DNA from 2 places in the Psychrobacillus sp. FSL K6-4615 genome. Region 1 is predicted to be linked to the other one. Evidence: riboswitches for the same ligand, from Rfam matches in the RefSeq annotation. Region 1 holds a riboswitch; the other holds the start of a gene.
What was found. Region 1 has a riboswitch for S-adenosylmethionine ahead of MKX53_RS00935 (O-acetylhomoserine aminocarboxypropyltransferase/cysteine synthase family protein). Riboswitches for the same ligand answer to the same signal wherever they lie in the genome.
Positions count from the first base shown of each region.

Region 2: linked by a shared signal. The riboswitch ahead of MKX53_RS15190 (bifunctional homocysteine S-methyltransferase/methylenetetrahydrofolate reductase) and the one ahead of MKX53_RS00935 (O-acetylhomoserine aminocarboxypropyltransferase/cysteine synthase family protein) in region 1 are both predicted to bind S-adenosylmethionine.

Region 1 is NZ_JBBOYQ010000001.1:177,534-185,192, forward strand. It holds gene MKX53_RS00900 (DoxX family protein) at 1-89, opposite strand, end outside; gene MKX53_RS00905 (RDD family protein) at 300-713, opposite strand; gene MKX53_RS00910 (M3 family oligoendopeptidase) at 727-2,424, opposite strand; gene MKX53_RS00915 (DUF2087 domain-containing protein) at 2,584-3,339, shown strand; gene MKX53_RS00920 (GIY-YIG nuclease family protein) at 3,359-3,703, shown strand; gene MKX53_RS00925 (YdcF family protein) at 3,785-4,372, opposite strand; gene MKX53_RS00930 (glycerol-3-phosphate acyltransferase) at 4,387-5,028, opposite strand; SAM riboswitch class I at 5,186-5,300, shown strand; gene MKX53_RS00935 (O-acetylhomoserine aminocarboxypropyltransferase/cysteine synthase family protein) at 5,413-6,705, shown strand; gene MKX53_RS00940 (homoserine dehydrogenase) at 6,836-7,659, shown strand, end outside.
Region 2 is NZ_JBBOYQ010000001.1:3,031,887-3,039,545, forward strand. It holds gene metH (methionine synthase) at 1-2,142, opposite strand, end outside; gene MKX53_RS15190 (bifunctional homocysteine S-methyltransferase/methylenetetrahydrofolate reductase) at 2,123-3,982, opposite strand; SAM riboswitch class I at 4,054-4,163, opposite strand; gene MKX53_RS15195 (nuclease-related domain-containing protein) at 4,373-5,320, opposite strand; gene MKX53_RS15200 (protoporphyrinogen oxidase) at 5,438-6,829, opposite strand; gene MKX53_RS15205 (hypothetical protein) at 7,326-7,659, opposite strand, start outside.

The DNA.
Region 1 (7,659 bases):
CCACCTTGGAATTTTGCTATGCCATGTATTAAGAACATAAGTCCAAACATGACACGTAAAATAAGTGTTGCAAGTTGTTGCTTCTTCATAATAAAAAAATCCTCCATTTAAGTTACTTAACGTAACTTACTATAATATAGTTATTAACTAAACGCAATATATTTGATTACTAAAAGTAATGTAAGAGATAAAAAAATGAGTTTCTGCTTATATATCAGAAACTCATTGAGTAAGAAAGCTATAGAAATTTAAGGAAATCAAAGAAGAACAAGCATCCTAATGAATGCTTGTTCTAAATACTATTCTTTCCAAGGTGGATAGAAAGTTACGTAAGTTCCTGCTATAAAATCATGAATTGCTCGTTTATCTTCACGAATCCCAACCATAAAGGCACTAACAATACCAGCAATGCCAAATGTTAACGCGTAAATAAGACCAGCGATTAATTGTCGTTTAATCATTGTCCAAAAACTAACATCAGTCTCATCTAAGTTCACAATACGAATCCCAAGAATTCTCTTACCTACAGTGTATCCAGTCCAAACGACAGGTAGCAATATGAAATATATATACGACCCAATAGTAGTAAACCATGTATCACTTTCCCCAAATATAAGATAACTAATAATGGCTAGCGGCGCCCCCATGATAATGCCATCGAATAAACTAGCACCAAATCTTATCCAAAAACCAGCTGGATTCATATTCTCCAACTCCTTTCAATACCTATAATGCAGAGTCATCCACACTATTTAAATACTCCTCAATTGAACCAATGACTGATTCTACACAACCATCCTCAAATGGAGAGATTAAATTCGCTTCTGCTACTAATTTAGTAAATGATTTCGATCCTCCAAGCTGGCAAAGATGTAAATAATCCTTCCAAGCAGCTTCATGATCTTCTCTTGAGCGTTTCCAAAATTGGAATGCACAGATTTGAGCTAGTGTATAGTCGATATAATAGAATGGACTAGCATAAATATGTGCTTGACGTTGCCAGAATCCACCAGCTTCGTAATAACTATTTCCATCATAATCAAGATGAGGTAAATAAATTTCCTCGATCTTCTTCCAAGCAGCCTTACGCTCAGCGGGAGACATCTCCGGATTTTCATATACCGCATGCTGGAATTCATCCACTGCAACTCCGTAAGGTAAAAACAGAAGTCCACTGCTTAAGTGAGAAAACTTATATTTGTCGGTTTGCTCTTTAAAGAATAATTCCATCCAAGGCCATGTAAAGAATTCCATACTCATCGAATGGATCTCACAGGACTCAAAAGTCGGCCAAACATACTCCGGGATACCTATGTTACGACTTGTATATACTTGGAAAGCATGACCTGCTTCATGCGTTAATACATCAATATCTCCTGATGTTCCATTGAAATTAGAGAAAATATATGGAGATTCATAGTTATCGATGAATGTACAATAACCTCCAGCTTCTTTCCCTTTTTTTGCAACTAAATCCATCAAATCACGATCAATCATAAACTGGAAGAATTCAGCAGTTTCAGGAGAAAGCTCCTCATACATTTTCTTCCCATTTTCCACTATCCACTCCGGAGAACCTTGTGGTGTTGCGTTCCCACTTAAGAAGTTAAAAGGCTCATCATAATACTTCAGACTGTCTACGCCTATGCGTTTTGCTTGTCGCTCATAAAGTCTAGTTGCAACAGGAACGATAAAATCACGGACCTGATCACGGAATTTTTTTACCATCTCTGCATTGTAGTCGATACGGTTCATACGAATATAGCCGAGCTCTACAAAGTTATTGTACCCGAGAGTTGTTGCTATTTCATGGCGTACTTTTACTAGTTGATCATAAAGGTCATCAAATTTCGCTTCATTTTTATGGAAAAATCCACTACTAGTCTCTTTTGCTTTTTTACGAGTATCACGATCGGTAGATTCAGCATATGGTCCCAACTGTGCAAGTGTTAATGTTTCCCCGTTAAATTCTACTTGTGCGGAAGCAACTAGCTTCGAGTAGTCGGATGCAAGTTTATTTTCTTTTTGCATAAGAGAGATAATTTCCGGTGAGAATGCCTTAATCTGATAATCTGCCAAATCGAATAGTTGATTGCCCCATTTATCCTCCAGTTCATCTCGAAAAGGTGATTCGACCAACGCTTTGTAGTATTCAGTAATCATCTCTTCAATTTCAGGATTCGTTTCATCAAAATAATCACGCTCTTTTTGATAGAACTCATCATTAGTATCGATAGATGCACGAATATAAACTAAGTTTGCTTGTGTAGAATAATCATTGCGAAATGCATTGATATTCTCAATTGCTTCATTCTGTTCTGCTACAGAAGAAGCTTCTTTAAATTTTGTTAATAACTCTCTAAATGTAGATTTGTCTTGTTCTAAATTTGGACGTTTATATTCATAATCGTTAAATGTAACCAATGGAATTCCCCTCTCTATCGTTTCGCTTTACGAAACTCCTTATTCATATTGTTTATTATTTTCAGATAAATTGCAACCGCATTTTTACATATTGATGATTTACAAACGTTATTATATAATGTTTGTAAATTAATAAACAAAGATTGGTTGTGTTTGTATATGGAAGTGTCAGAATTACTTTGGAGTGCCTCTTCAGAACAGTTAAAGTCAGGGTATGCTGAAGAAGACGAAATGTATATATGTATTATGTGCGGTTTTAAAGTTGAAAAGGGATTCATTTATCCAAAGAATAATATGTTATATGAAGCAGAAAAATTCATGAAGCATCATATTGAAATGGAGCATGACTCTGTTTTTCAATATCTAATAGGGCTTAACAAAAAATTTACTGGCTTAACCGAACATCAAAATAGCCTATTACGCCTCTTTTATGAGGGTAGAAGTGATGCAGAAATACAAACAGAGTTAGGAATTGGAAGCTCTTCTACGATTCGAAATCATCGTTTCGTATTAAAGGAAAAGGAGCGACAAGCAAAAGTGTTTTTAGCGATGATGGAATTGTTAAAGGCAAAAGACAATCATGCACCGACATTTTTACCGCTTCATAAGACTGCAACGATGGTGGACGATCGGTATAACATCACGCAAGAAGAACAAAAAGATATCGAAAGTAAATTCTTCCCAGACGGAATAGATGGACCTCTTATGAAATTTCCGAGGAAAGAAAAGCAAAAACTAGCAACCTTAAGAGTTCTGATCCAAAGATTTGAAAAAGGAAAAACTTACACAGAGAAAGAAATAAATCATGTACTAAAGAATGTTTATGAGGATTTCGTAACATTAAGACGTTACTTAATAGAGTATGGATTTTTGGACAGACAAGACGATGGTAGTGCGTATTGGGTGAAAAACTAAATAGAAGGATGGAATATAAATGGATCGCAAAAAAGAATTAAAACAAGAATATAAAGAAATTAAAATCGAGGGCGGAATTTACGTCATCACAAACAAACGAAACGGTAAAAAGTATGTAGCTTCTACACCTAATTTTAAAACGTTGAATGGGGTTAAATTTACATTAGAAAACGGACTCCATTCAAATAAAAATCTGCAAAAGGACTGGACTCAGTTCGGCAAAGATAATTTTGACATAGAGCATATGGAGATTATTAAAAAAGAGGAAACTGAAAGTAGGGTAGGCAAAAAAGAATTAGAAAGGTTATTGGAGAAATGGTTAGAAAAACTACAACCTTACGGTGAAGAAGGGTATCATAGCTAATATGAATTTTATGGAATAGTAAAAAGATGGGTATCAAGAAGATAACACGATAATTACTTAATACCCTTCTATTTGTAACAATCAATTCCCCAAAATATATGCCTTTAACAACGCGACACGTTCTCGCGTACGAACCTTGAATTCAACCACTTTGGGAGTTTTAGCAGCCACGACATCTGATTTCCATCCTATTTTACTTGCTAGTACTTTGGATCGTTGTAAATGGTAGTCGCTTGTTATAAGGGTAACGGAGTCGATATTACTGGGTAGTAATTCTTGTGAAAACAGTAGATTTTCATATGTTGAGGTGGCTTTGTCTTCTAAGATGAGTCGATCTTCGGCTATGCCATTTTCCAATAGAAAATCTCTCATCACCACGGCCTCTTCGATATCTTCATCGGGACCTCGTCCACCTGAAAGTACTAATTTTACATGGGTATATTTTTGGGCATACGCAAGAGCAGCGTCCAATCGATATTGTAAAGCAAAAGAAGGGATATTCCCTTTTTTCACTTTGGCACCAAGCACAATAGCATATTGATTGGTGCCATCTGCTTTAGGATTTTGACCACTCTCAAGCCAATTACTCGTGAGAACCCATATCCCAATTCCACTAGAAACAATCACTACTAATGGGATAAGCACGATCCACCTCATTTTCTTCTTCATGATATTCACTCATTTCATACAGATGGTTTCTTCTTACTTAAGAAAGTGGAGATTCTCATCTCTTCCTTTCGCATTAAACGACGGAAATTCTCGAGATGTAGTACAACAGCCATCAAAAATAGAAATCCGGCAATAGCCATTGGCCCTACTCCTTCTGCAAACCAAATGGATGCACCGATAAAAACAAAGTAAAAAACAAACACACCAATTAATAAATAGTCCGTTAATAATGTAGTTCCGATTAATAATATAAGTCCGATTAAACCAAGCGGCCAGCTAAGAGCAAGTAGTACACCAATAAGGGATGCAGTACCTTTACCACCTTTAAATTTAGTGTAAAGAGGGAAGTTATGTCCAAGTATTACAGCAGCACCTGCACTATATAGCAGGATGTCCTGTTCCACTATCGAAAAATGTGCGTACTGTGAAACCCAAAAACCCGTCCCAATTACGACTATAACTCCCTTTAAAATATCAATTATGGCAACTAAAATGCCATATTTTGCACCAAGAACAACAGCTGCATTTGAGGCGCCAGAATTTTTTAAACCCTCTTTTTTAATATTTACCCCACTCAGATACTGAGCTATTTTAGAACCATGAATGGACCCAACAAGATAACTGATCACAAGGATACAAATCATCGGAATGAGCATTTTTTTCACCCCCATTAACTTCAATATATTAAACGAATGAAAAGATGAGAAGTTTCAGAATTTTAAAGTATATGTTTTTTAATTATTCAAAAAAGTATTGACAAATAGATTGGTAGAAATCTATACTGTGTAACAAGATGGAAAACTAAATCTAATACTCTTATCAAGAGTGGCGGAGGGAATAGGCCCTACGATGCCCGGCAACCAACAAGTTCTCAACTTGGAAAGGTGCTAAATCCTACAAATTCTAAATTGAATTTGGAAGATAAGAGGAGGAACATGCGAATTTGCACCCTCTTCTTAATTGAAGAGGGTTTTTTGTTTGTTCTAATCCTCCCTCGCCTCCATAAGCGTCCATCTAACTACATTTTAGGAGGAATTCAAATGACCAATCTACAAAAAGAAACACTACTTTTACACGGTGGCCAACAACCAGATCCAGTGACTGGGTCACGAGCAGTACCCATTCATAAGACAACATCCTTTGTATTTAGAGATACAGAACATGCACAAAACCTATTTGCTCTTGCAGAAACAGGTAATATCTATTCACGTATTACGAATCCAACTGTGGATGTATTTGAACAACGAATTGCATTATTAGAAGGGGGAACGGCAGCAGTTGCATTTTCTTCAGGAATGGCAGCTATCGCATTTTCTATATTAAACATTGCAGGAGCAGGAGACGAAATTATTGCTGCTGAGAATTTATACGGTGGTACGTTTAATCTATTTGCTCATACATTGCCGCGATATGGTATAACGGTGAAATTTGTAGATTCTACGGATCCAGAAAATTTCCGAGCTGCTGTGACAGATAAAACGAAAGCATTTTTTGGAGAAATTATAGGAAACCCAAGCTTAAATGTATTAGATATAGAAAACGTAGCAGCCATTGCTAACGAAGTAGGAGTGCCTTTACTTGTAGATAGCACATTTGCTACTCCATATGGATCGAACCCTATTAAGTACGGTGCTCATGTCGTAATTCATTCAGCGACTAAGTGGATTGGTGGTCATGGTACTACGATTGGTGGAGTTGTAGTAGATGGAGGAAACTTCAATTGGGACTCCGAGAAATTTCCAGGATTCACACAACCGGATGTGACCTATCATGGTCTAAGATATGGAATTGACGTTCCAAACGTGGCATTTGCAGTGAAATTACGCGTTCAATTGCTTCGTGATTTTGGTCCAACTTTAAGTCCTGAAGCAGCTTTTTCCTTTTTACAAGGACTAGAAACACTTCATTTACGCGTACCAAAGCATAATGAAAATGCTCAAAAAATTGCGGAGTACTTAGAAAGTAACGAAGAAGTAACTTGGGTTAACTACTTAGGTTTAGAAAGTCATCCCTCCCATGAGCTTGCTAAAAAGTACTTACAGAATGGTTTTGGTTCCATCCTAACTTTTGGAGTGAAAGGTGGTAAAGAGGCAGGTCGTAATATTATCGATAATATTGAGATTTGGTCGCATGTAGCTAATGTCGGGGATGCTAAATCGCTAATAATCCACCCTGCATCTACAACACATCAGCAGTTAACTCCTGAAGACTTGGTGAAATCGGGCGTTACAGAAGACTTAATTCGCTTGTCTGTTGGACTAGAGGCGGTTGAGGATTTACAGTCTGCCCTTGATAAAGTACTTGTGGGAAAAACAAATGTCCTCTCTAGATAGAATTTTATTGATAATTGAGTAAAAATGGGCTACAATATGTAAAATAGTTCTTCGTATATGAATGCGATTAGATTTTACAAATTGAAGCAAATTGGAACTCAATTGTGCAAATTCAGTTGGAGGAGATAGCATGGCGACGATAAAAGCAGCAATCCTAGGTTTCGGAACAGTCGGGCAAGGGATTTACAACATTGTAAATGAAAAAAGAGAAGATCTGAAAAAGTCTTTAGGATTAGAACTAGAAATTAGTGCGATCCTCGTAAACAATGTTGGAAAAGAAAGAATGGCTACACCTGGTGTGTTAGTAACTGATAACTTTGAGGATATTATTAATATACCTGGACTCCAAGTGGTATTCGAGGCAATTGTAAATGAGGAACCGGCATATAACTACTTATGTAGAGCGATTGATAAAGGATGTCATGTAATAACAGCAAATAAAGTAATGTTCTCCAAATATAGTATTCCATTACATGAGCGTGCAAAGTCTCGTGGAGTATTTATAGGCTATGAAGCAACAACAGCCGGCGGAGTTCCAGTTATTAAGACATTAAAAAATCTATTACAAGTTAACTCAGTGAAAAGAATCCAAGGGATCTTAAATGGTACGTCGAACTACATTTTGACACAAATGCGTCAGGATGAATGTCCATTTGATGACTCATTAAAAGAGGCGCAGGACCTTGGTTATGCAGAAGCAGATCCATTTAACGATGTGTCCGGGCAAGATGCTTTCCGAAAACTGATGATACTAAGCGCACTAGCGTTTAAAAAACAGCCCAATTGGAACGATGTTCGTGTAGTTGGTATTGATGAAATCTCATTAGAGGATGTCCGCAAAGCCAAAGAACAAGGACTACGTTATCGCCATGTAGCAGAAATAGAGCAAGACGAAAACGGTGAACTATACGCATCAGTTGGTCCACAACTAGTAGGGCCAGATCATCCATTATA
Region 2 (7,659 bases), 2.9 Mb from region 1:
CTTCCCTTTACCAGAGTCATCCTCTTTTTTCTCCATGAACTGCTCCAAATATGCAACAGAAGCCTTCATCACTCCCGCACTTTGAAGAACCTCTGCAACTATTAACTGATTGTCATTAAACAGTCGCCCTACCTCAGCCATGCCCTTCATTAATGGACCATTAATAACATCTAGTGGTGCATCATACATTTGAAGTGCTGCTTCTAAATCCGGGATAAGTCCTTCCTTCGTCCCTTCAATAACATAATAGGCAAGACGTTCTGGTACAGTTTTGGGTATATCATCTTCGGTCTTTTCTTTCTTTTTATCTCGGTAAAAATCAGTGAAATCAGCAAGTGTTTTGTCAGTCGTCGTAAACAAAAGCTCGTTGGCCATGTCGATTTCTTGTTTAGGAATAGACGCATATCTCTCCAGTTTCTCGGTATTTACAATCGCGTAGTCCAAACCAGCCTGCGTGCAATGATATAAATAGACTGCATTCAATACTTCGCGACCAACTGGCGGAAGACCAAAGGATACATTACTTACTCCTAAAATAGTTAGTGCTCTTGGCAGTTTTTCTTTAATGAGGCGAATCCCTTCAATCGTTTCTACTGCTGATCCAATGTATTGTTGGTCACCTGTTCCGACTGGGAATACGAGTGGATCAAAGATAATATCCTCTGGCGCAAGCCCCCATTTATTAACTAATAAATCATATGAACGTTCTGCGATTTCTAACTTTCGCTGTCTTGTAACCGCCATTCCTATCTCATCAATTGTGCCAACTACAACTGCAGCACCGTATTTCTTCACTAAAGGCATTACAGCTTCAAACCGCTCTTCTCCATCTTCTAAATTAATAGAGTTGATAATTGTTTTTCCTTGGGAATATTTCAGTGCAACTTCAATTACCTTTTCATCAGTCGAATCAATAACAAGTGGCACTTTAACTTTTTTCACTACCTCTTTCATAAAGTTAGTCATGTCCTCTAGTTCATCGCGGTCCGGATTTGCTAGGCAAATATCGATAACATGAGCTCCACCTTTTACCTGTGCCCGAGCAATTTCAGAGGCTTCCTCAAATTTTTCATCTACGATTAAACGTTTAAATTTTCGAGAGCCAATTACATTTGTTCGTTCTCCTATAAAGAGTGGCCGCATCGTTTCGTCGTATTGAAGAGGCTCAATCCCTGATACTACATGCCCATGACCTGCTTCTACGGGTTTACGTGGTGAAAGATCCTTTACCGCTTCTCGTATTGCTCGAATATGAGCTGGAGTAGTTCCACAGCATCCACCAACAACATTCAACCACCCTTTTTCCGCAAAGCCTCTCAGCTTTTTAGAAAGTGATTCAGGAGATTCGTGATAATGCCCTTCCTCATCTGGTAAGCCAGCATTAGGATAGCAGCTAACATATCCATCTGATAGCTCAGATAACGAACGGATATGATCGGTCATAAATTCTGGTCCGGTAGCACAATTCAATCCAACAGAAAGTGGCTTTATATGTTCGATGGAAATATAGAATGCTTCAATACTCTGCCCTGCAAGTGTCGTTCCCATCGGTTCAATGGTTCCAGAAATCATAATAGGTAGTTCTATCTTTAGCTCAGTAAAAGCCTGTTGGATACCAATTGTCGCAGCCTTCACATTCAGCATATCCTGGCTCGTTTCTAGTAAAATAACGTCTACTCCACCTTCTACTAAAGCTTTTGCCTGTACATAAAAGTCGTTTGTAAGTTCGTCAAACGTAATACCACCAGTAACCGATAGTGTTTTAGTCGTTGGCCCTATTGCCCCAGCTACAAATCGTGGCCAGTCAGATGTAGAAAATTCATCTGCACATATTTTAGCTAGCTGGGCTGCTCGAAAGTTTATATCATGTGCCTGAGCACCAAGATCATATTCATTTAACACGACTGGGGTTCCACCAAATGTATTCGTACAAATAATATCAGCCCCAGCAGCTAAATATTCACGATGAACATGTTCAATAACATCTGGTTTGACGATATTTAAATACTCATTACAACCGTCGTATTCTTCCCCTCCGAAGTCTTCAGGGCTAAGATCCGCATTTTGTATCATCGTTCCCATTGCACCATCAATAATTAGTATTCTTTGTTGGAGCTGCTGCTCAATTAGATGTTTGGACATAGCTGAATCCTCTCTCTTTCTCCCGGTCAGTCTCTTGAATATAATGAATTAATTCTAGAGACATGTCGTAACGGAAAAATGGTGTAATAATATAAATTCCGTTAAATAGTTCCGCTGCTGTATCGATTAATTCCTTCGATATTTGAATACCTTCTGCAGTAGCTCGCTCTCTATCCTCTCCACATAAACGCATACGCTCTAGCACCTCTTCAGACAATTTTATGCCTGGGACTTCATTGTGAAGGAATTCAGAATTTCGACTATTGGTTAGTGGCATAATTCCGATGAAAATAGGGGTTGATAAATGCTTGGTCGCTTCGTAAATCTCATGGATTTTTTCTTTCGAATAGACAGGCTGTGTGATGAAATAATCCGCCCCACACTCAATTTTCTTCTCTAGTCGCTTCACTGCACGGTCCAGCACACGAACATTCGGATTAAAAGCAGCTGCTACAGAGAAGTTAGCCTTTTTCCGTAGCGACTTTCCTGAGAAAGAAATACCTTCGTTTAATTGTTTGATCAGTTGAATCAGTTCTAAGCTTGATACATCATAAACACTTGTCGCCCCAGGAAAATCCCCAATTTTAGTCGGGTCTCCAGTAACTGCAAGAATGTCATGGATTCCAAGCGCATCCAATCCCATCAAATGAGATTGAAGACCAATTAAATTACGATCACGGCACGTAATATGAGCAAGTGGTCTAATATTTTTTTGGTGTTTTAACATCGAACCCATCGCCATATTACTAACTCGTGGAGAAGCCAATGAATTATCCGCCATTGTCACCGCGTCAATTCCAGTTGCATATAGCTTTTCTGCACCTTCCATGAATGTAGTCGTATCGAGATGACGGGGAGTGTCTAATTCAACAATTATGGTCCGTTCTGTTTTCGCTTTTTCATGTAGAGCTTGGGTATTAGTTGGCTTAGCATCTTGAATAATAATAGGCTTTCTTGTCTCTACTACTTTATTGGTAATAGGGGTTAAATGCCCAATATGTCTTTTCACTGCTTCAATATGCTTTGGAGTCGTTCCACAGCAACCACCTATTAAGCACACTCCTGCATCTCTCAAATATAATGCAGCTTTACCAAAGTACTCAGCATCGGATTCGTAAACTATGCGTCCTTCATCTATATCCAGTAAGCTCGCATTTGGATAAGCAGATAAGAATGCCTTTTCTGGCAGCTTTACTCCTTCAAATGCTTGAATTGTATGATGTGGACCTAGTCGACAGTTGACTCCCACAATGTTGGCTCCAATTGTTTCAAGCTCATGCAGCGCATCATTTAGAGGTAAGCCATTTTGCAAAATACCCGGATCATGCATAGACACTTGAGCTATTATCGGAATATCGGTAAGTGTACGAAGATAAGTCACAGTAGTCTTTAGCTCTTCGAAATCATAATAGGTTTCAAGTAATAGACCATCTGGATCTCCCGCCAACAATTGGATTGCTTGTTGGTCGAGTGAATGAATAATTTCTTGGAGTGTAGCATCACTTTTTCGAATTCCTCGAATCCCCCCAATAGTCCCGAGGACGAATTGGTTTCCAGATGCGGCAGCTCTTTTCGCAATTTGAATGGCAGCTTCATTTATTTCTTTCACTTGATTTTCTAGTCCATAGCGAGCAAGCTTAATAGCATTTGCTCCGTATGTATTCGTTTGAATAATATCTGCTCCGGCCGCAATATAATCCTGATGGATTTTCTCTATAATTTCCGGTTTTTGAATATTTAACTCTTCATTACAATAGTCAATTCCATAAGAGTACAGTAGTGTCCCCATTGCCCCGTCTGCTGTCAGTATTGACGTCTGTAACTTCTCCAATAAACTCATAGTGCATTCATCCTCCCATATAAAAAAGCCTTCTATGAAAAGAAGGCTTTACTAGTATGCAAGATACCACCTTCTCATCTTTCAAACTTTTGCAAAGTCTGCTGGATTTAGCACCTGACCAAATGAATGGCTGGTTGCTGAAGCGTCGTAGGGCCAGTCCCTCGGCTTCTCTTGATAAGAATTTCACTATTCAGTTTTCTAATTAGACATATCGTACCTTTATTCAACTAAAGCGTCAAGTTATATTTTGAACTTTCTATATTTTCGGAAGAACTGGGTTGAGCTGAGTTATTCCTGTGATTTCACACTATATTCGGGTGATTTTTGAGTATATTCTGGTGATTATCGTCTACATTCAGGTGATTCTAACAAACTTTCGGGTGTTTCCTTTTACCAAGTCCATTTATACTTTCTATCCCTAGAGGTTCCTGTGTGGGTTAGATTCATTGATTGTAGTAGTCTGTGGGCAATCTCGCTTGATTCTAAATGGAGAAAGGTTCTACATTGTTTGTTCGTTATCGTATCGCTAATTAGCATAAACCAATCCCTTATTGCTTTTTCATGAGCAATCTTATCGAAATGACCACAGATAGGACAAGTCCAACCATTTTTCCTTTTTACCATTCCATGAAAATTACACTTTTCACATCGTACCCCGCTTATCAGGTCTTCAGGTTTAATACCCCAGCGTGCACACATTGGAAAAGGAATGTAGGTTTGTTGGTCGACTACTATTTTTTCACTAAACTTTTGCATCTGGGTTGAATTATAATACATAGTTTCACGAGGTAGATTGCGTAAATAGACTGGGATCGTTTGCGGAAGAATAGCAATATGTTTTTTCGGAGGTTCAATTACTCTCACTTTCGGGTTGCTCAGAACAATTACTCCGTGGATTGGGATAGGCAATACATGTTCACCTAGCCACTCTTGAAGTAAATAAATATTTCGCGACAATTGAATTTCTGGGCTTTCAAAAACATCAATTTTCCCCTCATTTGTTTCACGCTCTAATAATGCAGGATTTTGTTTAAAAAATAATTTACCACTAATATTTTTACTTTCAAGAATAACTAAAAAATAAGGTGTCAGAAAGATAGCATCCATTTGAAATTTACCGTTTGAATTCAAACCTACACTTTCAACGAGAAAGTATTCAAATGGAAATGTATATTTTGCAAACACGTCCCTTATTCTTCTTTCTCCTTGCAAACCAGCTTTTGCCGCCCTTGCTTTTGCAATAATTATTTCCTTTTGCGGATGTGTATCATTTAATCGTTCCCCTAACATTTGTAGGCCCACTAAATTGTATTCTCTTGTATCTATTCTTGTAAGCAACCAACCACCCCCACCCGCATCGTAGCACAATAAAAGAAATTGTAAATTCCATTAAATACGCAACTATTCTGTTTTCCGCATAAAAAAAAGACCAAAAGTGAATTTTGGTCCCGTAATTTACTGTACTATTGAATTTATGATTTTTTCTGCAGTTTCTCTGCCATTCTTAATACAAGCCGCAATCCCAACTCCGTAATAAGAACAGCCAGCTAACAAGACATTTGGCATGTCATTTGCCATTTTAGCTGTTAATGATTGAATCGCATCTCCATGCGCTAAATGATAGTTCGGCATTTGCTCGTTCCATTTTGTTACTTCTATGACTTCAGGTTTGCCTGTTAATTTCAAGCTCATTTCAATATCTTGAAGCGCCACTTCCACTAGCTCGTCTTCACTCATGTTCTTCATACTCTCAAAAGCCGGGTTCGAACTCTTATAAAACATACGAACTAATAACTGATTATTTTTTGATGTGTGCGTCCATTTCCGACTTGTCCACGTACATGCATTACATCTCACATCACTATTTTCCGAAACGATAAAACCAGTTCCCTCCGCTGGGAGCTGCTCGTCTGGAATATCAAAACCAAGATATACACTAATAAGGGAGGAATTTTTCAATTTGTTAAAGTCCGTATCCAACTCTTCATCCTGAAGAATTACTTGCGCCACGTTATGAGGAGTTGCTAGCACTACACTGTCCGCTTCAATCGTTTCTCCGTTAGTCAATAAAATCGAATAATAATCATCTTTCTTCTCTACTTTCTTCGTTGCCACACCTTTAATAATTGTTGATTGGCTTAGCACTTCCTCTAAGCGATCGATAAGTGTAGAAAGTCCGTTTTGAAAGGAAATAAACTTCTTATTTGCTGAGGCCTGGAATTGCGCTTTGTTTTCTTCTAACCCTTTCATTATACTGCCGTATTTGTTTTTATAATCGATTAAGTATGGCAATGTTGAAGCGATAGAAAGCTTATTTAGATCCCCCGAGTATACGCCAGATAACACAGGAACAACTTGTTTTTCCACTAATTCTTTCCCTAAGAAATATTCTAAAAATGATCCGACAGAACTTTCTTTTGTGAAAGTTTCATTTGGTATTTCTAAATCCTTTAACGCTTCTTTTTTCCCTAATTCGGATACTAGCGTACTGCTATTTAACGACTCGATACTTGCAGGGATACCGAAAACACTATCTGCAGGAATCGCATGGAGCTCATTATTTGTGTAAATATATGAAATGCCTGTTGAGTTGTACACTTTTTCATCTTCTAGTTGAAGCTCTTCAATTAGCTGAATGATGGATTCATTTCTTGCAACGATTGAATCTGCCCCAACCTCCATGATAAAGTCATTCTCCAGTACGGTATGGATTTTACCACCTAAATACTCATTTGCTTCAACTAACACTAACTCTATATCTAATGACTTTTCTTTTTTGAGTTTCTGCAAATAATGCATCGTTGAAAGGCCTGTAATGCCTCCGCCTATAACTACTATTCTTTTCAACATAACCACTCCTTATTTCACTTCATATAACTAGTATAAGCGTTTTTAAAATTATCGGATATGATTTACCTCACTACGAGAAGGTAAATTATGAACAAATAGAGAAAAACTAATTCTAAAGAAACAATCTCCATTAGTAAAAGCCTTGTATAATAACAAGGCTTTCAGACTGTAGACAAATTCAATTCTAGGTGTATAGAGTTGAATATTAAACTCGGCAAGGCCCACCACTTCACTTTCCGTGGGCTTGGCTTCAGCCTCCTCGTCACTACGTTCCTGCGGGGTCTTCAGCTCAAGCTTTTACCACTGGAGTCTTCGTGGTGGACCTTGCCTTATAAACAGTTCCAATAGAGAATTCAATATCTTACTTTTAATAGGATGAATAAACATCCTTAGGAACATTTATTACTATTCATAACCGTTTATAAAAATACCTTTGTCGTCAAACTAAAAGCCTTGTATAATAACAAGGCTTTTTTATCGACTGAATTCACTATTATGCTAATTTACCCTTATCATTTGATGAATCATTGCTTTTCAGACTGTCTAACAAAACATAGCCAAATATAACTCCTGCTATATACGTGAATGTAAAATCACCTAATAGCATTACTTCATTGAAAAATAACAAATTCTTTCCATAAACAATAGCCAGAAGCCGAATCATAGCGATATAAATAGATGGGATTCCAATTACAAGGACCTTTACCCAATCAATCGACCATCTCTTTTTATCTTTAATTTCTATGATCAATTTAGGTAATCGTAACAACATTCCCATAAAAATAGAGAAAATACTTGTAAATATTATAAAAGGTTTAATATCAAAT